Regions from separate parts of the Paenibacillus sp. BT-177 genome, predicted to be linked through region 1. Evidence: predicted binding sites of a transcription regulator. Region 1 holds the regulator's gene; the other holds the start of a gene.
What was found. The regulator NrdR, encoded in region 1, represses ribonucleotide reductase genes. The targets are predictions, from matches to a motif close to AACACNATATATNGTGTT.
Positions count from the first base shown of each region.

Region 2: nrdI (class Ib ribonucleoside-diphosphate reductase assembly flavoprotein NrdI) is a predicted target of NrdR. The motif match lies at 6,780-6,797, and genes of this name have one in related genera.

Region 1 covers NZ_JAOYTP010000004.1:549,907-560,465, forward strand. Annotated here, with positions in the region: gene OIU26_RS16135 (hypothetical protein) at 1-868, shown strand, start outside; gene OIU26_RS16140 (ABC transporter substrate-binding protein) at 993-1,727, opposite strand; gene OIU26_RS16145 (hypothetical protein) at 1,742-2,254, opposite strand; gene OIU26_RS16150 (helix-turn-helix domain-containing protein) at 2,206-2,664, opposite strand; gene OIU26_RS16155 (radical SAM/SPASM domain-containing protein) at 3,055-3,933, opposite strand; gene OIU26_RS16160 (MerR family transcriptional regulator) at 4,110-4,904, shown strand; gene OIU26_RS16165 (GNAT family N-acetyltransferase) at 4,885-5,550, shown strand; gene OIU26_RS16170 (serine aminopeptidase domain-containing protein) at 5,534-6,538, shown strand; gene OIU26_RS16175 (GNAT family N-acetyltransferase) at 6,525-6,848, opposite strand; tRNA gene OIU26_RS16180 (tRNA-Lys) at 7,214-7,286, opposite strand; tRNA gene OIU26_RS16185 (tRNA-Ala) at 7,298-7,373, opposite strand; gene nrdR (transcriptional regulator NrdR) at 7,504-7,971, opposite strand; gene OIU26_RS16195 (alpha/beta-type small acid-soluble spore protein) at 8,077-8,301, shown strand; gene OIU26_RS16200 (lytic transglycosylase domain-containing protein) at 8,420-8,983, opposite strand; gene coaE (dephospho-CoA kinase) at 8,980-9,576, opposite strand; gene OIU26_RS16210 (MntP/YtaF family protein) at 9,587-10,390, opposite strand; gene mutM (DNA-formamidopyrimidine glycosylase) at 10,502-10,559, opposite strand, start outside.
Region 2 covers NZ_JAOYTP010000004.1:382,146-392,704, forward strand. Annotated here, with positions in the region: gene OIU26_RS15310 (glycosyl hydrolase 2 galactose-binding domain-containing protein) at 1-1,037, opposite strand, end outside; gene OIU26_RS15315 (LacI family DNA-binding transcriptional regulator) at 1,245-2,312, opposite strand; gene OIU26_RS15320 (ABC transporter substrate-binding protein) at 2,592-4,283, shown strand; gene OIU26_RS15325 (MFS transporter) at 4,347-5,570, opposite strand; gene OIU26_RS15330 (GNAT family N-acetyltransferase) at 5,573-6,133, opposite strand; gene OIU26_RS15335 (DUF2500 domain-containing protein) at 6,190-6,555, opposite strand; gene nrdI (class Ib ribonucleoside-diphosphate reductase assembly flavoprotein NrdI) at 6,964-7,323, shown strand; gene nrdE (class 1b ribonucleoside-diphosphate reductase subunit alpha) at 7,310-9,394, shown strand; gene nrdF (class 1b ribonucleoside-diphosphate reductase subunit beta) at 9,612-10,559, shown strand, end outside.

The DNA of each region.
Region 1 (10,559 bases):
GGATTCGGTGCTTAGTGTTTGTGACAAAGAAAAAAAGAACGTAGGGCTGGTTTTCCGTGTCCCCAAGTCAGCTTTTGCAAATAATATGACGCTCGACGAATTCGTACAGCAACGTGAAGAAATCTCCGCACTGGGCCTAGAAAACTTTAAGGCTGTGGATACTACCCCAATCCAGATTGATTCCACAACCGCCAGAACAGCCGATTATAGTGGGAATTTCAAGGGCCAACAGGTCTATTACTTCAGTGCCATGTTTGAGAGCAAACAGCATTATCTTCAAGTATTGATCTATTCAAGGGGAGGCTCAGCTATAGAAAAACATCACGAATTTGCGACAATAGCCAGCTCCTTGAAAATATTAAGCGACTCACAAGTTGAGCCTGATCTTCGTTCAACAACTATTTTAAAAACTTTTAAAAGCGAAGATGCTCAGCAACAAATCCGTCTCCCTTATGTATGGAAGTCTGGTTTAATTCTTAATCCAGATGCATTAATTCAAGCCTGGTATGAAAAAAACGATGCGTACATGGCGGTCATCAAGGATTGGAAATCTGAACTACCTTATGAGAAATCCTCAATGATCACATTAAAAGAATACGCTGAGTTTTCAGCTCAATTAGTACTTAAAAGGTCTGGAAAAGGGATAATATTGACGGGACCAATAAAGGTCAATATTAACGGGAATCAAGGCTTGCAATACGAAGTATGGACAGAGAGCGATAAAGTGAAAGTTGTATATTTAATCACTTATTTGGAGCATACCGATTCGTTCTCTCAAATTATTTTCTGGACAAGAGCAGATTATTACAATGATCAAAAATCTGAATTTCAAAGATATACCAAGACATATAGAGAAGTAGAAATATAGACATAACAAAATCCGCCAAACACTTAGGAATCTTGTGTGAAGCGGATTTTTCTATATGACTTTCGCAGATTGAAGTCTTAAAGCTTCTCCCAATTAGTATGCAAAGATGTTACTTGTATTTCCTTTATTTTTTGTGGGCTAATAAGAGATTAACTATGGTATCCAGTTGAAGCTCCAGCGAATAGGGGTCTTCCATCACAAACTCATCCCCTTTATTGCTGAATGAACCGTACATGTACACCTGTCCTTTTTTTACAGCCGGAAGACCTTTCCATAGCTCACTATGCAGGATCTGATTGGCCCCCTCATCTTTTGAGCCATATACAAAAATATGATCTCCCATATACTCGGGTAAAACCTCAAGTGAAATATTTTCAAATCCCTCTTTCATATTCAATGCTTTCTTTGTGGGTGGCAGCTTTAGCATTTGATATATGGTTGGACTTCCGTAGTTGCCGCCTTTCGCCGCCAAAACATATATGGATTTATTGGCGACTTGTACGATCGAAACCGTCTCTCCATCTTTAATGATACCGTCAATTTTGGTTCTGGCCTCTGCAACTTTCTTCTCATATTCAGCGATCCACTGCTCGGCTTCTTTCTGTTTGCCAAAAATTTCACTGATTCTGCGGAATTTATCCAGTGGTCCCGCTGTAGATTCACCCTCCCAATACGGCAGGAACACAGTCGTTCCTATCTTTTGGTAGCTGTCGATGTTCTTTTCAATTGAGCCGATAATTAAATCAGGTTGCAGAACGGTCAGTTCCTCCAAATCCATAGGAAAATCTCCGAGATCTTTGATTCCGGCTAACTTCTCCTTGGGATATCCCGATGGATCAATCCAAGCCTCATTCAGCATATAGCTTCTGACCCCTACCGGAATAATCCCCAGTTTAAAAGATGACCCATATACTGATCCGATGCCACTCGTTTCGGGTTTGCAGGTACTTCCACATCGCCTTTTAGTGTCTTAACCGTTCTTGTCTGCGTTTGTACTGCCGCTTGTCCATCGCTGTTAGATGTTTCCACTGTATGATTAGCCTTCGTCTGCGAGCTTCCATGTGTATTCGTCGGAGCTGAGTAGGCCCCCAGCATCAATGATAAGCACAACATGATCATCATAGCCGTCATTTTGCCTCTACCGTGCATGAAAAAATCCCCTTCCGCATGATACCGATATTGATAATCAATATCAGTATAACGTGTGAAGGCTGTCTGCTGAAGGGCATATTTAAGCTTCGTTTGGGGCATATCCTGATCTTGTCCCTGGATATGCTGCTGCCGTTCTTTTTTGAATCGTATAGGAGATAGTCCCTTATATTTCTTGAAGCTGCGACTTAATGAATGCGCATCTGGATATCCCACACGCTCTGCGATCTCCTGCAAAGTGCATCCGTCTGCATTAGTAGCTCTGCCGCCCGATTCGCCCGTATCTGACCCAAGTAATGAATTGGACTGGTATGCATTTTACTTTTGAACAGCCTTGATAAATGTCCGGTACTGCACTCTAGGTCCTCCGCAATAGATTCTAGTGTTATAGGCCGACTAAAATGCTCACGAATATAGGTTACAGCTTGCGCTACCAAGTTAGGCTTAAGGGGCTGAATACCTTGTCGATCCAGTTGGTGTAACAACTCGAATACAAAATAATGAAACTCCTTACGACTGGGCAGGGCCAAAGTTGCCTTGTACAGAATGATATAATATTCAAGCACATCCTCTGTCAGGACGCTCAAGCACATTCCTTTTCCCCCATGCAGGACATGGAAACGGATCACACCTATGAACACTGTCATCCAGCCATACTCGTGCACTTCCGCGCACCGTATATAAAAACGCACTGACCGGAAGTCTATAGCTCCTCAATTCTTCCCCTTTATCCATTTTCTTATGGCGAACATCCATCACCTGTATAAACACATGATTCCACAATACAATGTGATCGTTCAACTTCATTACTACCGCTCAGCCCCTATTCAAACCGATGTGTTGCTTATCCCGCCCAATTTATTAGAATAGATTCATTATAATTGATAATCATTCTCACAAGCAATCATTACGTCTAACTTCCTCTAGATCGTCAAAGCCGCTGATTATCCCCCTATGCAAATATAAGAAAAAGCCCTGTAAAAGGGCTCTCTTTCTTGTGATGCATTCTATTGTCGCTTAAAGTTCCACCTATGTGATTAGGTTCCAAATCGTTTACGATACCCGCACTTTCGGCACAACTCTTCTACTGCCTCTCTTCTGGAGAATCCAAAGTACAGACGGTTTGCACGCTCACCTTCCACGATCTCGGAAAAAGTTTGCTCATGCACATTTCCTAAGTTAATGACACCTTCTCCATCAAGACAGCAAGGGACCACTGTTCCATCCACCAAAACCGCCGCCTGACTGCGAAGCGCATGACAAAAGCCTTTTCCGTCATCTTCCGGAGCACTCAGGCTAGGCCATTCAAATTCGTAGTCCTGATTCAAATATACATTAGGAGCGATTTTGACCCCACTGCCCGGTATTACTTTTTCCTCAATCCGATAATCCAGTCCAAACTCTTGCTCCAATTGCTCCAGTGTCTCCCGGTTGCGCTGACGCTGCACATTAGTCAAATTATCTTGAGTCAGATTCCAGAGACGGAAGGAAATAATGATATTGTGCTTCACAGCTTCTCTGACAAACGTGAAAATATGACCTAAATAACCTTCTCGATCCACAGAACCTTCATGCCCGTCAAAACTATGAAGAGAAAAATTCATCTGCCGTAAGGCTGGCTGACCAAGCAGCTTATGTCCAGTCTTCGGCAGCAAGGTACCATTGGTGGTAATATTGACCTTTAAGCCTTTTTCATGCGCACTCTCCAGCAAAAGATCAATTTTGGGATGGAGCAAAGGCTCTCCTTTTACATGCAGATAAATGTAATCCGTATGCGGCTTGACCTGATCAAGCACATTCCGAAAGACTTCCGGATCAATAAATTTTTTGACACGTTGTGTCTGAGGGCAAAAACTGCATGCAAGATTGCAAATGCTTGTTATCTCAATGTATACCTTCTTAAAAGTCTTCAACATGATTTCCCCATTCTAACCTTCATCCTGAACATTTGGTTTATGCTCACTAATCTTATGATTATAACGGGTTATGAACGAGAGGTAAACTCTGCGGATATTTTCTATTGACCTTAGGTCTGACCTAAGGTTTATAGTGAAGTTATTCAATTATCAATTATGAGTAAGGAGACCTATCATTGAAAAAACACATAACGATCAGCCAGCTTGCTCAGCTCATGAATGTATCTGTACATCAGCTGCGGTATTTTGAGGAAAAGGGGATCCTTTATCCGTTATACACAGATGAAAATCAATATCGAATGTACGGACTTCATGAAATTTATCAACTTTCCCATATTTTAATGCTCCGTAAACTAAACATCCCTGTCGGTCAAATTGAAGAATGTATGACTTCCTACACTGCCGATGATTACAACCAGCTTTTAGAACATTCGTTACAGAAGGTACAGGATGAAATCGCTAATTTAAAGTTGCTCGAACAGTTTATTCACAAAGTGCTAAAAGAACATCATACCCTTACACAGCAGAACAATGAGTATCGACTCAAGCTGCAGAGCACTCGACATTTAAAGCTGTGGTTTGCATTGGAGAGTGATCAAGAACTCACGGCCAGGAATCTATTTGAGCAGCGGCCTGCCCCACCACAATTATTTGAAAATGATCTACATTATCTATCTGACTCTGGACAGGTGAAGCTATACTATGAAACGACATCAGGAACAGCTGACTACATTCTGGAAGAAGGTACCTATCTCTACAAGCATTTCTCCGCCACTGAAGACGCTGAGATAGAACACCAAGTCCAACAACTGGAGCATTATGCGACCCAGTACCAATATGAATGCTTGAGCAAGATCATTGTGGTGGAAAAATCCTATCTATCCATATTTGACAGCAACGAGCTGCAATATGAGATTCAAGTACAAATTTCTGATAGCAGGAGGACGTTACATGAGTCCACAATCCTATGACATTGTTGCTTATCAAGAGCAAGACCATGAAGCCGTATGTAAGCTCTTAGTGGAATCGTTTAAAGCAAAATTTCAAGCTCTTGTTGCACTGGAGGATCAAGATATACAGCGTTTATTAATGCAGGTTTGGGTTCAAAATGCTAATTGTATATCTATGAAACAATTTGTGGCCAAAGAGAACGAAGATGTTGTTGGTGTCCTTTCGCTCAAATGGAAGGCTCCCTCCTCTTCACTTCCTATAGCCAATCTCATTTCTTTGGCTCCGCTTATAAAACAGTTTGGCTGCTTCAATGTATTTAAATTTTTGACAGGCATGCATGCGCTGGAATATAAGCCTGCCATAGATGAGTGTTACATTGATCATTTGGCGATTCGATCAAGTCATCGCAATCAGGGGATCGGGCGACGTTTTCTAGCTTTCGCACAGCAGTTTACGCTTGAATCCGGTTTCCATGCGCTGACACTTCATGTAGCACATAAGAACCAGCAGGCTATTCGTTTGTACCACAATCTAGCGTTTGAAATAGAGCAGTCCCAATATAATTATTGGCGGCATTTTTGGTTCAAGGAGCCTGTATGGCATCTAATGAGCTGGAAAGAACGAAACTGCAATCGAGGAGAGAACAGCATTGAAAAAAACATATAGGCTTACCCTTGGTATTGTGGCAGGTCTGGTTGTTGCCTTGATATTGATTGTTTTATATCAAAATTCCTACAAGATGACGGAAGAAAAAATACAAATTGCGACTCCCAAAGGAGTATTAACAGGTACATTGGCTTTGCCTAAGAACTACTCGGGAAAGATTGGACTGGTTGTTTTTGTCCATGGAGATGGTCCAATCAATGACACCTATGATGATGGATACAAACCACTGTGGGAAAGGTTCGCTTCTAAGGGCTATGCTTCCTTATCCCTGAATAAGCCCGGTATTAACGGCGCTCCAGGCAATTGGCTGGAGCAGAGCATGGAGGACCGGGCACAGGAGATTCGATATGCAGTTGACTGGGCCAAAACCTTACCGATGATTGATAAGCACAAAATCGGCCTATGGGGGGCCAGTCAAGCAGGCTGGGTCATTCCGAAAATCGTTAAAGAGGAGCATGATATTGCATTCAGCATCCTTGTATCGCCGGCCGTGAATTGGATTACACAAGGGCAATTTAACACCAGGAAAGAGTTGGAACAAGAAGGAACTAGCCCGCAGCAAATTAAAAAGAGACTGGACTACGACCAAAAGATTCTACAACTACTGAAAAAACATGCTTCCTATGAAGAGTACCTAAGCATGGCCGATCCTGAGAATATAATTCCCAAAGAAAGATGGAGCTTTATAGGCAAAAATTTTCGTTCTGATTCTACGGAAGAATTAAGCTACTTAAAATCTCCTGTACTCTTGGTGCTGGCTGGAAAAGATATGAACGTAGATGTAAAAGACACCGAGCGAGTATATCGCCAAAAGATATCTCCAGAGCTGCTGTCTGTCATTCATTTACCTGAAGTTGACCATTCCATGATGAATGAACAAATTGCGCATTCCAAGTCCCTAACCTTCTTAACGGCCGTATTTGCCCCTAGACAATTGGTAAATAGTGAGTACCTGAAGATTCTTGCCGATTATGTCAGTCAGCATTAAACAATGATATTCTTTTTTTCCATATTTCTTTGGAATAGGCTAATGAAAACCCCATCGAAAAATAAAAGGACTGATCAGAACCCACAAAGATTCTTTCTACAACTTTGTCCTTGACTCTTTTTATGGCTTCATAAATAATGCCTTTTCCAAGCCCCATTTTTCTATACTTCGGTATCGTACCTACAGGCTCCAGTATTCCTATTTTATTTAGCTCGTCGTACCAGACAGTAGTGAAAGAAGCAACTTCATTCGCATCCGAAATTCTAAACCCGTTTGGTAATTCCAGCTTTACATCATGCGGTACATTCATATAGGACGTCGTTTCTTTCCCATCCTGCAAGATGTACCCTCTTTTTTCAAAAGCTCCTTCAGTTGCTCTCCATCCTCGTTTACGATTATATCTAAAGTAGCTACATTCTCACCATGTAAAGTTAATTTCAATTCAATTCAGCATAATCTATTAATTCATTTAGAAATTCATTTGAAGGAACTCAACTCATTTGTAAAATACGAACTGCGTTGAAACAACGATCAAAGTACACTCACAAACAATGGGTTGCTATTTATAATCAAACTCGATAAGCGCTCATTCAACCCTTACCTGTCCTTGGTTAGGCTGGGAACAGATCTATGAATAACAAAAAAAACGGCATTTCTGCCGTTTTTTCTAAAGAATGGACTCTCAGGGACTCGAACCCTGGACCAATTGATTAAGAGTCAACTGCTCTACCAACTGAGCTAAGAGTCCATATAAAATTATGGTGGAGCCTAGGGGGATCGAACCCCTGACCTCATCGCTGCCAGCGATGCGCTCTCCCAGCTGAGCTAAGGCCCCGTCACATGTAAATGAATTAACGTTTCAAGCGACTTCTATATCATATAAAATATTCGACCCTGTGTCAATACTTTTATAAAAAAAATATAATCCTCTTCCCACCACGGCCCTAAAAAGATACAGTCAGCGATCAGTCGCTGTCTGTATCTTTGGATAACAGTGTTTTCAGTTCCTTCATAAACATATTGATGTCTTTGAACTGCCGATAGACGGACGCAAAGCGTACGTAGGCGACTTCATCCACCGGATAGAGCTGTTCCATGACTAGCTCACCAATCTGCTGGCTATCCACCTCTGTGGCTGCTGTGTTGCGAATAGCGTTCTCCACCTGAGATACGATCAGATCGAGCTGCTCGACTGATACTGGACGCTTCTCACAGGCTCGAATGAGACCGCGCAGCATTTTATCACGGCTAAACTCTTCACGGCTGCCATCTTTTTTGATGACCATCAGTGGGGTCTCTTCTACCATTTCAAAGGTGGTAAAACGCCTGGCACATTGTTCGCATTCGCGACGGCGGCGGATGGACTTATTATCATTCGCTGGTCGCGAATCCAACACTTTCGTGCCATTGTAGGCACAATACGGGCACTTCATAATCTCATCACTTCCTTTTTCCAATAAATTCCCGAAGCTTTTTAGTAATAATTTTGTCGAAACGGATCATAATATGTTTACCACGTCGCGAGGAGGTGAACAACAATGGCACAAGGAAACAATGGCAACTCCAACAACCTGGTAGTCAGCAGATCCTCCGGTGCTCTGGAGCAAATGAAATATGAAATCGCTCAAGAGCTGGGTATCAGCATTCCTCAAGATGGATACCAAGGTAACATGACTTCCTATGAGAACGGTTCGATCGGGGGCTACATCACAAAACGCCTCGTAACGATCGCCGAACAACAATTGGCAGGTCAATACCAATAATCTCGGTAATAATCAAGAAGTAATACAAAAAAGTGTAGGGATAGGCTGCTAAAAACAGCCTGTCCTGCGCTTTTTTCATTTTAAAGCGAAAAGGCTCATATTGTCATTAACCTGTCCCTTAAAACTCATTATAAATTTTTGTATATTGCCTGTAATAGTAGATGACTCGCTGTACATAATGCCGTGTCTCACCAAAAGGGATTTGCTTAATGGACTCTTCTTTGCCATCCCACACCCCTTGATCCAGCCACTCCTTAACTTTACCTGGACCAGCATTGTATGCCGCTACGATGACCACAGGATTATCCTGAAACTTCATAGACAGGTTATGCAGATACCACGTTCCCAGCTCAATATTGGTGCCAGGCTCGTGCTTTACACTGTCCAGCGGGACCTTCTGAATCTGGGCACTGTCCATAATCCAATTGGCGGTATTCGGCATAATCTGCATAAGCCCCAGTGCACCCTTGTGTGACTGCTTGCTGGTTTTAAAGTTTGTTTCCACACGGATAATAGACGCCACCAAAAATGGGTCCACTTCATACGTCTGTGAATATTGCCGAATTTCATCCTTATATTGAATCGGGTAAAACCAGGACATCCAATTTGAGTTGAGGAACAGAATCAGGACAAATCCGACAAACAAAATGAGCAGGACTCTTTTCTTACGTAAAATGTTCATGCAAGTCCCTTTCGCTGCCAAAACTGATCAATTTGCCGCTTCGTCTCAGTCTGTGTTCCGCTATTATCAATAACAATATCAGCCAAACTTTTTTTCTGCTCGATATCCATTTGTGCGGACAGGCGAAGCTCGGCTTGCTCTTCTGTCAGACCGTCTCTAAGTATCAGACGTCGGAGCTGAATATCACGTGGTACATATACAACCATAATTTCCTCGTACAGGCTCTCCAGCCCAGACTCATACATTAACGGGATATCTGCCAAAACAAGCTTGTCCGGCTGCTTCCGTTCATAAGCTTCCATGCGCAGACGCATTTCCTCACGAATAGCAGGATGCGTAATATCGTTAAGTGCCTGTCGCTGAACAGGGTCTCCGAATACAATCTCTCCCAGTCTTTTGCGGTGCAGGGTACCGTCACTGTTCAATATAGCTTGTCCAAAATGCTGTATGACCGCCGCCAGCACCGGATGCCCCGGAAGCATGACTTCCCGGGCAATGGCATCTGCGTCGATCAGCAGCGCACCCTTGGCGACCAAAAGAGCCGATACGGTGCTTTTTCCGGTAGCGATCCCTCCGGTTAATCCGATATTCATGCTCTTCACCTCATAACAGCTTCAATATGCCCATCATAATAAGTAATAATGCCGGCAATACACCGAGCGCCTTCATAAATCGAAATGCTGACAGGAAGAATCCTGCCTTCATACCAGCAATCAAAAATACACCACTGAATAACGTAATAGCCAGCGCAGTAGACAGGGGCTGAAAACCAAGCATGGCTGCACCTAAGCCCGCTCCGAACGCATCGACCGATAATGCAATACCTAACCAAACCGCTTCGGTAGCAGATATACTGCCGGAACGGTCCATATCCGCAGCAGACGGGCTTCGAAGAATCCGAATAACAAGCCCCCATTTGCGGAACTCCAGCGAAAATAACGTTTGCTCCTCCTGCTGTAGCTCCAAAGAATTCTCTGTCGATAGACCTCTTCCTGAGCTGGTTAGAGACTCTGTATTGGCATTCTCAGCACTTTTTTTCTCCGCAAGAGCTGATATATGCCCTGAATCTGAATCAACCTGTTCCGCAAGGTGCAGATCCCGAGGGACTTCCGCTGTTTCTTCCGTCAAATCTTCCTTGCGGTGCAGAGCCTGAATCAAAGAGTAACAGCCGATACAGATCAGAATGACAGCACCGAAAACCGTCGTATATACAGGAGACAGGACACGGGATAGTAATGCGCCGAGCTGCATGGATATGCCGATCACCAAACCTGAACATACGGAGATAATAGCAATCGACAACAATGGAATTTTCATTTTGCGCAGGCCATATGTAACACCGACTCCGAAACTGTCCAAACTTAGCGCAAATGCCAGTAACAGCAGGGCTCCCCAATGATTAGCCACTCCAATTCCCTCCCATTGCGAAGGCTGGGCCTTACAGCAACCGACTCCCTTCGCAGTATTGGTACTTGGAACAATATATGAGAGGGATGGGCTTGGGGTGACTGTGCCTGTTTAGCGCAAAGGCTGGCAGACCGGGCAATGATGTGTGCCACGTCCGGCTACGACGGAT
Region 2 (10,559 bases), 170 kb from region 1:
AACGTAACTTCGGCAGCAAAGCTGTCATTCGGAATATGGTTCGCTCCCTTTACAAACACGGGGATTCCATTCAGCTCAAAATAGAAGCTCTCCCCTGCCGTATCCCGCTCACGTATTAGACGAATCGATCGTAGTCCCGTTTTCACTGATTTTTCCGCAATTACTGCTTCCTGTGCCTGCTCCTTCAATTCGGCTACAAACGTATACTGATGCGGCTCTCCCAGCCCACGACACCACCACAGCTTCGGATCCTTCATATCCAGCTCCAGCTCTACTGTTTGCTTTCCTTTCAGAAGACGAACCGGCTTGGACCACACCCTGCCATCAGCAGAAATACACAACTCGGCATCTCTAATCTCATCTGCACTTTCAATCTCTACCATTGCCGTGAGTTCAGCCCTCTCGGTACTCACTTTGTCCTGTCGAATAAACAAGTCTCTTACGTCCAAACCAGACCAAGCTTCAATTCGGACCTCTCTCCAGATCCCGCTCGTCACCAGCCTCGGTCCCCAATCCCAACCATAGTGATAGGGAGCCTTACGAGCGAAAACGCTTACTTTTTTATCGGACAAGCCACCTATCTCGGACTGATCATTCGGTGCGGGGAGTCCATAGCCCAACCTTTCCAGCTTAGGCACATCTTCCGCAATCGGAGAGCGAAAATGGATTTCAAGCCGATTTTTCCCTTGCTGAACAAATGCCTTCACATCCTGTCTCCATACCCGAAACATATTATCAGCCGATAAGACAGTTTGACCATTCACTCTTACATCTGCGTAGGTGTCCAGACCTTCCAGCACCAGCTCTACACATGGACATTGAAACTGATTTGCATCTATCTCAAAATAGGCTTCGTATATCCAATCCTGCTTGTCAATCCACTGTATCTCCATCTCGTTCATACCGATAAAAGGATCAGGAATTTTGCCATGTCGCAAAAGATCGGTATGCACACAGCCCGGTACTTTCGCACTGAGCCACTCATCACAATGTGCTTCCCTAAACCTCCAGCCATCCAACCCTATCACATTAATCATCGTCGCAAGCCTCCTATAAGGATGATTGGGAACATCTGGATCACTCATTAACATAACAAAAATAACATCAAGCTAACAAATCAGTCAATTGTTTTTTTGGAACAATCGGTAAAACACAAAATAAAAGTCGCCCTTTACCCCTAAACAGGCTAAAAGCGACTTCCCTCGTCTTCACTGTGGATCGAATTCATCCCACATATCCGGACATCAACTATATTTGATTGTGCTAAAGGGACGATCACGATCATCATTTTCCTGGCTGATCCGTGGCGCGTGAACTTCCCGTACGAGTAGATCAGCGTGTAGCAACTTTTTTTCCACAGGCGAGTTTGGGTTCATGATGCGCCATAATAATTGGTCTACCGCCCGCATCCCCAACAGTTCCTTATCCACTCTCACCGTGGCATAAATCGGCATTTGATCATTCGTATCGTCAAACCCAGTTACCCCGCATCGCCTCGGCACGTCAATCCCCTTTCCTTTCAGCACTTCCACGACTTGCGAAGCAGTCACATCATTAGCGCAAACAAAAACCTCTGGCAACTCATCCTCGGGCAACTTGTCCATTTCCTCAGCAAGCGCCTGCGCTCCCCCATAAATAAGGGCTTTGTTTTGCCGTAATTCTACTCCGCTCATTTCCAGTGTGGACCGAAAAGCTTCCCAACGTTCATAGAAACTGTGAGCATCGTCAATATGACCCACAAATTGAAAGTGATCATACCCCTTGCATAGCAAATCCTTCATTAATTCATTCATGCATGTGCGATTATCCGTAAACACCGCATCACTTAAAAATGCAGAATCCCAATGATCCACCATGACAACCGGAATACCCATTCGATAAATGTTCAGCAATAACGTAGTTGAAATCGTTCCTACAGTGATAATCCCTTTAATGGCCTCTGGGTTCAGTAAAGAAAACATATCGTCCGTTGAAGGCTCCGTTAGCGTGATCATATCCAATCCCCTGCGGTTCAGACGCTCGGAAATCCCTTCAAATATAGGTCCCCAGTACTTGGACTCCCGATTCTGGTGTCGAATATTCGGAAATAACACCAGCACCGTACCCGACCATTCTCTGGCATCTGTGTCCCGAGGCTCTACCCCAGTCATTTTGGGATGACTGCGAAAATAGCCCATCTGGGCAGCAAGCTTAACCAGCAGCGCCCTTGTCTCTTCACTTACACCGGGTTTGCCTGACAGTGCACGCGAAACAGCAAACTTTGAAACGCCCGCCGCATCCGCAATTTCCTGTAATGTTACTTTTCCACGCATCTCCTCACCCAACCCTATTCAAAATCTTTTTCTACCTTAGTCTTCTAAATATACAGGTATGCCTATAAACTGGTACCATCGTAGCATACTTTGTTTTAGATCATCAAACGATGGATTTGCACAAATCCACACCTTTCATTTAAATATGTTTGCTTAATAAAAAACAAAACACATAACAAATAAACATAAATAACTTGACGTAAGGTTCTTTATTTCCTACAATTTACTATTGAAAGCACTTACATTGTGTAAATCATACTTATTAAGGGGGATTTGCAGATGTTCACGAACAGGTCGGTACAACAATGCTCTATCCTGCTCCTGGCTTTGCTGCTGCTTGTTACAACGGGCTGCGCGAATGGCAAAGGCGGTACGGCAGAAAAGGAAGACCCCGATGACACCAGTCCCATTACATTTACGTTCTTTGGCGGTGACTCAAGCTCCAACTGGAACAACATGAAGGACGCTGTCGGGCAGGAAATAACCAAGAAAACGGGTGTTACACTCAATGCCGAACATGCTGTCAACGGTCGAGGCGAGGAAAAGTTTGCTTTAATGGCTGCTAGCGGAGAGTACCCTGATCTCGTGTACCCCAAAGGAGACATTGGAAAGCTGGTCGATGCCGGAGCACTCATTGACTTAACCGACCTGATTGATAAATACGGTCCTAACATTAAGAAAGTGTATGGAGATTATTTTAACCGTATTAAATATAGTAGTGAAGATCCCGCCATTTACACTATTCCGACCAATCTGGGCGTAGATCACATCGCGTTTGATGCACAAGCAGGCTTCGAAATCCAGCATCAGGCCCTTAAGAAGCTCGGATACCCCAAAATTCGCACCGTTCAAGATTTTGAAAAAGCACTTAAAGATTATGTCGCCAAATACCCTACTACTAATGGCCAGCCCACCATTCCCTTATCGCTCGATGCCGAGGACTGGAAAATGCAGATTACTGTGACAAACCCGGCAGTTACGGCTACAGGTGGACCAGACGATGGCGAATATTATATTGATCCTAAAACACACAAAGCCATTCTTCACTACAAACGCCCAGAAGAGCGAGAGTATTTCCGTTGGTTAAACCATATGTACAATGAAGGTCTGTTGGATAAGGATACTTTTGTACAAAAAAGTGATCAGTACAAATCCAAAATCGCTGCAGGTCGTGTCATTGGACTGATTGATCAGGAATGGAACTACCAGGATGCCGAAAATGCGCTCAAGGCAGCAGGTAAGGATGAATACACCTACTCCCACTTTCCAGTCACTTTAAATGAGCAATACGAGGATCATTCCCTCCAGCCCATTGGGTTCGATACTGCGTCCGGGATCGGCATCACAACTTCATGCAAAAACCCGGTGCGAGCGATCAAGTTTCTGGACTTCCTGGCCTCGGACGAAGGACAAATTTTACGTAATTGGGGAATTGAAGGCCAGCATTACAATGTAGAGAATGGCAAACGAGTCATTCCTGCGGCTGTGCAAGAACGCAAAAACAAAGATAATGCTTCTTTTAGCAGAGAATCAGGTATCGGTTTGTATTGGATATGGGGACCACATTACGGCGATAGCGTTAAGGACCCTACTGGCAACTATTACACAACCAATTATCCGGAGATGATTACCGAAAATTATAGTCAAGCGGAAAAAGAATCCCTTCAGGCATATAAAGCCCGGACATGGAAAGACCTGTTCCCGAACGAGAAGGATTTTCCGGTAAAAGAGTGGGGAGCCGCCTACAACATGCCTGTTCCGACCAATACAAATTACAATGTTATTTATCAAAAGTCGCAGGACATTGTACGCAAACGGATTCCTGAGGCCGTACTCGCCAAGCCAGATCAATTCGATGCCGTGTATGACCGCATGCTCCAAGAGCTGGATCAGGCGGGTGTACCAAAGGCTGAAGAAATCTTCACTGGCCTGATCCAAAATCGTCTGAAGTTATGGTACGGGGAGAAGTAAAGTCTGATTGCTAATGAAGGTGCATAGGGGCTGACAGCTAGAACCTGTTTAGCCCTTTTTGCACTAAACATTCTGCTTTGTTGCTTTTTCTTTCCAGGAACTATTTTTCCTTGACCCCCGATGGACATAAAGCAACAAAAAGATTGGGATCAATGCGATCCCGCCACACAGCACCCAAGATATCTGAATAGGTGTTTGATCTGAAGCAAGATTGGTAAAATTACGGCTTACGATGCCTGTCACGATTAAACCTATACACATGCCTAGTTGGGAAATGGCAGAATCCAGAGATAGCAGTGTTGAACGATACTCATTAGAGATCCTTTTGTTCAGAAAAATTTGTTTGGCAACCGGATACATCCCTCGCCCAATTTCATAGATTAAAAAGGTAAGCAGTACAGGATAAAACGTGTTGAAAGCACCCGCTAAAATGAGCCATATCCCAATCATCCCGCAAGCATACATGAGTATATGTACATCACTATAACGGGCGCCTAGCTTTCGAACCAGATAGCTTCCCAAAGTCATACATAGTGAATAACCTGCCTTGATCAATCCCATAATCCAAATCCCTTGTTCAGAAAGACCGACCAGACGTGGCTGTTGAAATGTATTCCCCGCCGGGTTTGAAAAGCTGATAAATAAACCAATGATAAACACAATCCAGATCGACTTATTTTCAAAACCGATACGGACACTTTCCCTGATAATCGTTTTAATGTGAGTAGTTGATGCTTTTCGATGGGGAATATTCTTCTCACCCATATAAAAGCAGCATAGAAATATACACAGGATAATTGATACAATGCTGGCTGCCCAGGGAAGTGAATAGTTAAAAGTTGCGAGGAAGGCCCCCAACAGACCGCAAATAAATCCCAAAATGTACTGTATACTGTTAGCGGTTGTAAAAAGAACTTCCATCGGCTTATCGCTGTTTTCCACAACCCAGGATTCCAACGAGCCTGATTGCAAACATATTGCCAGACCCCCAAAGACTTGTGCGAACACAAGCAGCCACATGAGATCTGCCCAAACGAACAACATACTGTAGACTAGAAAACAACAAAGCCCCATAACAATAGAAATCTTTCTTCCATATTTGTCTGCAATAGCTCCTGTTGGTATTTCAAACAGAAAAATACTTACAAAGAATACAACCAGCAAGAAATTTGCACTTTGCAGAGAAAGTCCTTTAGCTAATAGAAATAGGATGAGCGTAGTCCCCGTGACTTCACTCATAAAAAATTGCAGAAAGCTGACGGAGTAAAATAGCTTATGCGGCTGCACTTTCAGGATTCCTTCGCTTGCTCTACAGCCTCATATTCACTTCGCAACATTCCCATCTGAATAATGTCATAGTACTGTCCTTCCCTGAATAGCTTTTCCCGTAGCCGCCCTTCCTCCTTGAAGCCACATGCCAGATAGCAACGATATGCACGTTCATTGAACGCATACACCTCCAGTTCCAGCCGATGCAGGTTCAGCGAATGAAACGCAAATTTTTGTATCAGCCGGATTGCTTCCCACCCATAGCCCTTGCCCAGGTCACCGTCACGCCCGATTACAATCCCAAGGGTGGCATGCCGATTCACCCAGTTGATTTTGAATAAATCGAGTTGTCCAATATAGTCCAATGTGTCTTTATGAGCAATGATAAAGCCCTTGATCTCAGAGTTGCCGTCAATCATCATCTGTACAAACGATTCACTATTAGCCAGTGAATGCGGATAGATAAATACGTCGCTTAAACCATGTGTGATTTCCGGGTCATTGACCCATCTTCGGATATCAGGTATATCCTCCTGACGGTACTCTCTTAAAACAATTCGTGCTCCAATGATATGTGGCATCGTCATCTTCCTCCTAGTATGTATTTTCGGGTAGTACACTAGCTTTCCGGTTAATCTTACGCTTCCACTACTCTTACAAACTCCAAAAATCGTGTACCTTTATAATGAACCTTCCCGCGATCTCCGATCACAATCATTCCAAAATCCGAACCCTTTACCTTCAGCTCCTTACGTTCACCTCCTTCAAACTCAAAGGTGATATAGTAATCGGTCGAAGCTGAAAAATCGCCCGATCCCCCACGCACTCTCGTTCGCTTATCCACAACCTTGCATGAACGTTGAACCTGTTCGGCTGCTTGATTGGAAAGGCCCGCTCCGATTGTTTTCACAATCCCCGTAATAATTACAATAGCAATAAGTCCAAACACGATAAAAAAGATCATATTAAACGATTGAAATTCCATAAAAAAACCACTTTCCATCCACTTCATCCTTTCTACAGTAAAATGAAAATTTTCCAATCTATTTCCCATTGACAAATGGTACATCCTCAGCCTCAAAAACTCCAATACTTTTTTAACATACTTACGAAAAAAAAGTTCTTTCGCTCTTTTCCGCACCCTGCTTGGACTTACACCGGATCTAGGTCCTCTGAGCCTCTCTAGACCGATTGACAAAACTATATATAGATATAAAATAGAGAATGTACTCTAAATATAGTGTAAAAAACGTATTTATGCCCGATATCTTGAAGATAAAGGTATGAAAATACATGTAAATATAGAGTCAAAAATCTTAAATGGCGCAGCCAGCAAGGGATTACAGCTATGATGGGTCTCTTGGCAATGCCGTTTTCTTTTTTTCGTTAATTGTTAAGGAGGTTGCACACCATGCTGATTGCTTATGATTCCAAGACCGGCAATGTAAAAAGATTTATAAACAAGCTCAAGCTTCCGGCAGTTCAGATTGAGGAACAAATGACTATAGAAGAACCTTACGTACTCATTACATATACAACCGGGTTTGGACAGATACCTGAGAGGGTATCTTCATTTTTGAAAAAAAATGCACAAAACCTTGTTGGTGTAGCTGCAAGTGGCAACCGTAACTGGGGTGATAAATTTGCCAAAAGTGCGGATTTGATTGCCGACCATTATAATGTCCCCGTGATTAGCAAATTTGAATTATCTGGAACGTTCGGAGATGTAGAGCGTTTTAAACAGGAGGTGAGCCGAGTTGCGGCATATTGAATTGAACAACATGTTGATGAAACGCGATACAGACGGCTTTTTCCAATTGGAAAAGGACCAAGAGGCCGTAGCAGAATTTATGAAGGAAGTTCAAGAACGGAGTTTGAAGTTTGCTGACACAGCTGCTCAAGTGCTGTATATGATTGAGAATGATTATTACGAAAATTTCTATAACAGCTATACGGCTGATGAAATTAACGATATTTTCCATATCACTCATAGCTATAATTTTAAATTTCCTTCCTATATGGCAGCATCCAAGTTTTATACCGATTATGCAATGAAGAGTAATGACCGTAAAGTCTATCTGGAACACTACCCTGACCGGGTGGCTGCTGTGGCCCTGCATTTGGGACGCGGCAACGCCGATACGGCCCGCCTGTTGTCCCGCTCGATGATGGAGCAACGTCTTCAGCCAGCTACACCAACCTTCCTGAACGCTGGCAAAAGCCGCCGTGGGGAATTGGTGTCCTGCTTCTTGCTCGAAATGGACGACTCTTTGAACTCAATCAACTATGTATTGAACACTTGCATGCAATTGTCCAAAATTGGCGGCGGTGTCGCGGTTAACCTGTCGAAGCTGCGGTCACGCGGTGAGGCGATTAAAGGTGTAGAAGGCGCAGCAAAAGGCATTATGCCTGTGCTGAAGCTGATGGAAGATGGTTTCTCCTACGCGGATCAAATGGGTCAACGTAAAGGCTCTGGCGCTGCCTATTACAACATATTCGGATGGGACGTGCTGGAGTTCCTGGATAGTAAAAAAATTAATGCCGATGAAAGAGTACGCCTTAAGACACTTTCGATCGGATTGCTGGTGCCCAACCGCTTTTACAAGCTGGCTCAAGATAATGAACCGCTGCATGTGTTTGCACCTTATAGTGTGTTCAAGGCTTATGGAACGCATTTGGACGACATGGATCTGGATGAAATGTACGATACACTGCTCGCTGACGATCGAGTGAAGAAAAAAATAGCAATGAGCGCACGTGATATGCTGACGAAAATTGCCATGATTCAGTTGGAGTCTGGCTATCCATATATTATGAATAAGAGTAACGCAAATCAGGCGCATGCTCTTAAAAACGTGGGCCAAATCAAAATGTCAAACCTGTGCACGGAAATCTTCCAGCTACAGGAAACTTCTGAGATTGCCGATTATGGACAACAGGATATTATTCGCCGGGATGTAAGCTGTAACCTGGCTTCCCTGAACATTGTAAATGTGATGGAGCACGGCAAAATCCGCGAGTCCGTTCACGAGGGTATGATTGCTCTCACTTCGGTCAGCGATATGACCCAAGTAGCTAATGCACCAGGTGTTGCGAAAGCGAACCGTGAAATGCATTCCGTTGGTCTGGGTGTCATGAATCTGCACGGCTACCTTGCCAAGAACAAGATTGCATATGAAAGCAATGAAGCGAAGGATTTTGTCCGTACCTTCTTCATGACGATGAACTATCATTCCATCGAAAAGAGTATGGAAATCGCAAAAGCAGCCGGACAAAGCTTTTATGGATTTGAGGAATCGGATTATGCGACAGGTGTATATTTTGACCGATATCTGAACACAGATTATCGTCCGACAACGGCACGTGTGCAAGAACTGTTCAAGGATATTTATATTCCGACTCAAGCAGACTGGGACACACTTAAAGCAGACGTCATGAAGAACGGTCTGTATCACGCCTACCGTATGGCGATTGCTCCCACTGCCAGCATTTCGTATATTCAAAATGCAACGTCCAGCGTTATGCCGATTGTCGAACAGATTGAAACTCGTACCTATGCGAATTCGACAACTTACTATCCAATGCCGTATTTGCAAAAGGATAATGTATTCTTTTACAAATCCGCTTATCAAATGGATCAATTCAAAGTGCTTGATCTGATTGCTGAAATCCAGCCTCACGTGGACCAAGGAATTTCGACTGTGCTTCATGTGAACAGTGACGTGACTACGCGTCAGTTAGCACGTTGCTATCTGTACGCCGCACATAAAGGACTTAAATCGTTATACTACACACGTACCAAAAAACTGTCTGTGGAAGAGTGCCTCACTTGCTCCATCTAATGCATATATGGTAACAAGCTATAAAATAAAATTAGATTTTGAATAGATATGAATGCTTGGCATTAGAAGCTGTATCCAGCGCGTGGTTCAGACCTTTACAGGATTGGACAAAGCCCTCACGGATACAGCTTCCGTATGTCAAGCATACGATGACTCTCCGGTAACATCTCACGTGTGTTTCTAGGGAATCTCGCAAGCTGAAGGGAGAATGCTAACAATGACAGGTATACAAGCCGTAAACTGGAACCGCTCGGACGATGATTTCACACTGATGTTCTGGAATCAGAATATTATGCAATTTTGGACGGATGATGAAATTCCGCTGTCTGACGATAAAATGTCCTGGGTAACCCTCAGTGATATCGAAAAAGAAGCCTACATGAAGGTGCTGGGCGGCTTGACTCTGCTAGACACCATTCAAGGCGGTGTGGGCATGCCGCAAATTATGGAGCATGTAGACGGACTGCAACGCAAAGCGGTATTAAGCTTTATGGCGATGATGGAGCAAATTCATGCCAAATCGTACAGTAGCATCTTTACCACCCTGGCTTCCACGGAAGAAATTGACGGTGTATTCCGCTGGGTGGAAGAAAATCCCCATCTCCAAACCAAAGCAGAAACCATTCGTCAGTATTATATGAACATTCATACACCGAAAGACCTGTATCTCGCGATGGCTGCGTCGGTGCTATTAGAAAGCTATTTGTTTTATAGCGGCTTCTTCTACCCTCTCTATCTGGCGGGTCAGGGCAAGCTGACATGCAGCGGGGAAATTATCGATCTGATCCTGCGGGACGAAAGTATACACGGTGTCTACGTAGGTGTATTGGCACAGGAGATTTATGCAGAACTGGACGAGGAAGAACAACGCGATCTCTATCAGACGCTGGTAGGCTTGCTGCGCTACTTGCATAATAATGAAGAACAGTATACCGAGCAAATTTATGCCCCTATTGGACTTGTAGACGATGTTAAAGTCTTCTTGCGCTATAACGCCAACAAGGCCATGATGAACCTGGGCTTTGATCCACTTTTTGAAGAAGAAGAAGTCAATCCCATTGTATTCAACGGCATCAGTACCCACACCAAGCAGCACGATTTCTTTTCTAAAAAAGGAAACGGCTATGTTCGGGCGATGAATGTAGAACCGCTGACAGATGATGAT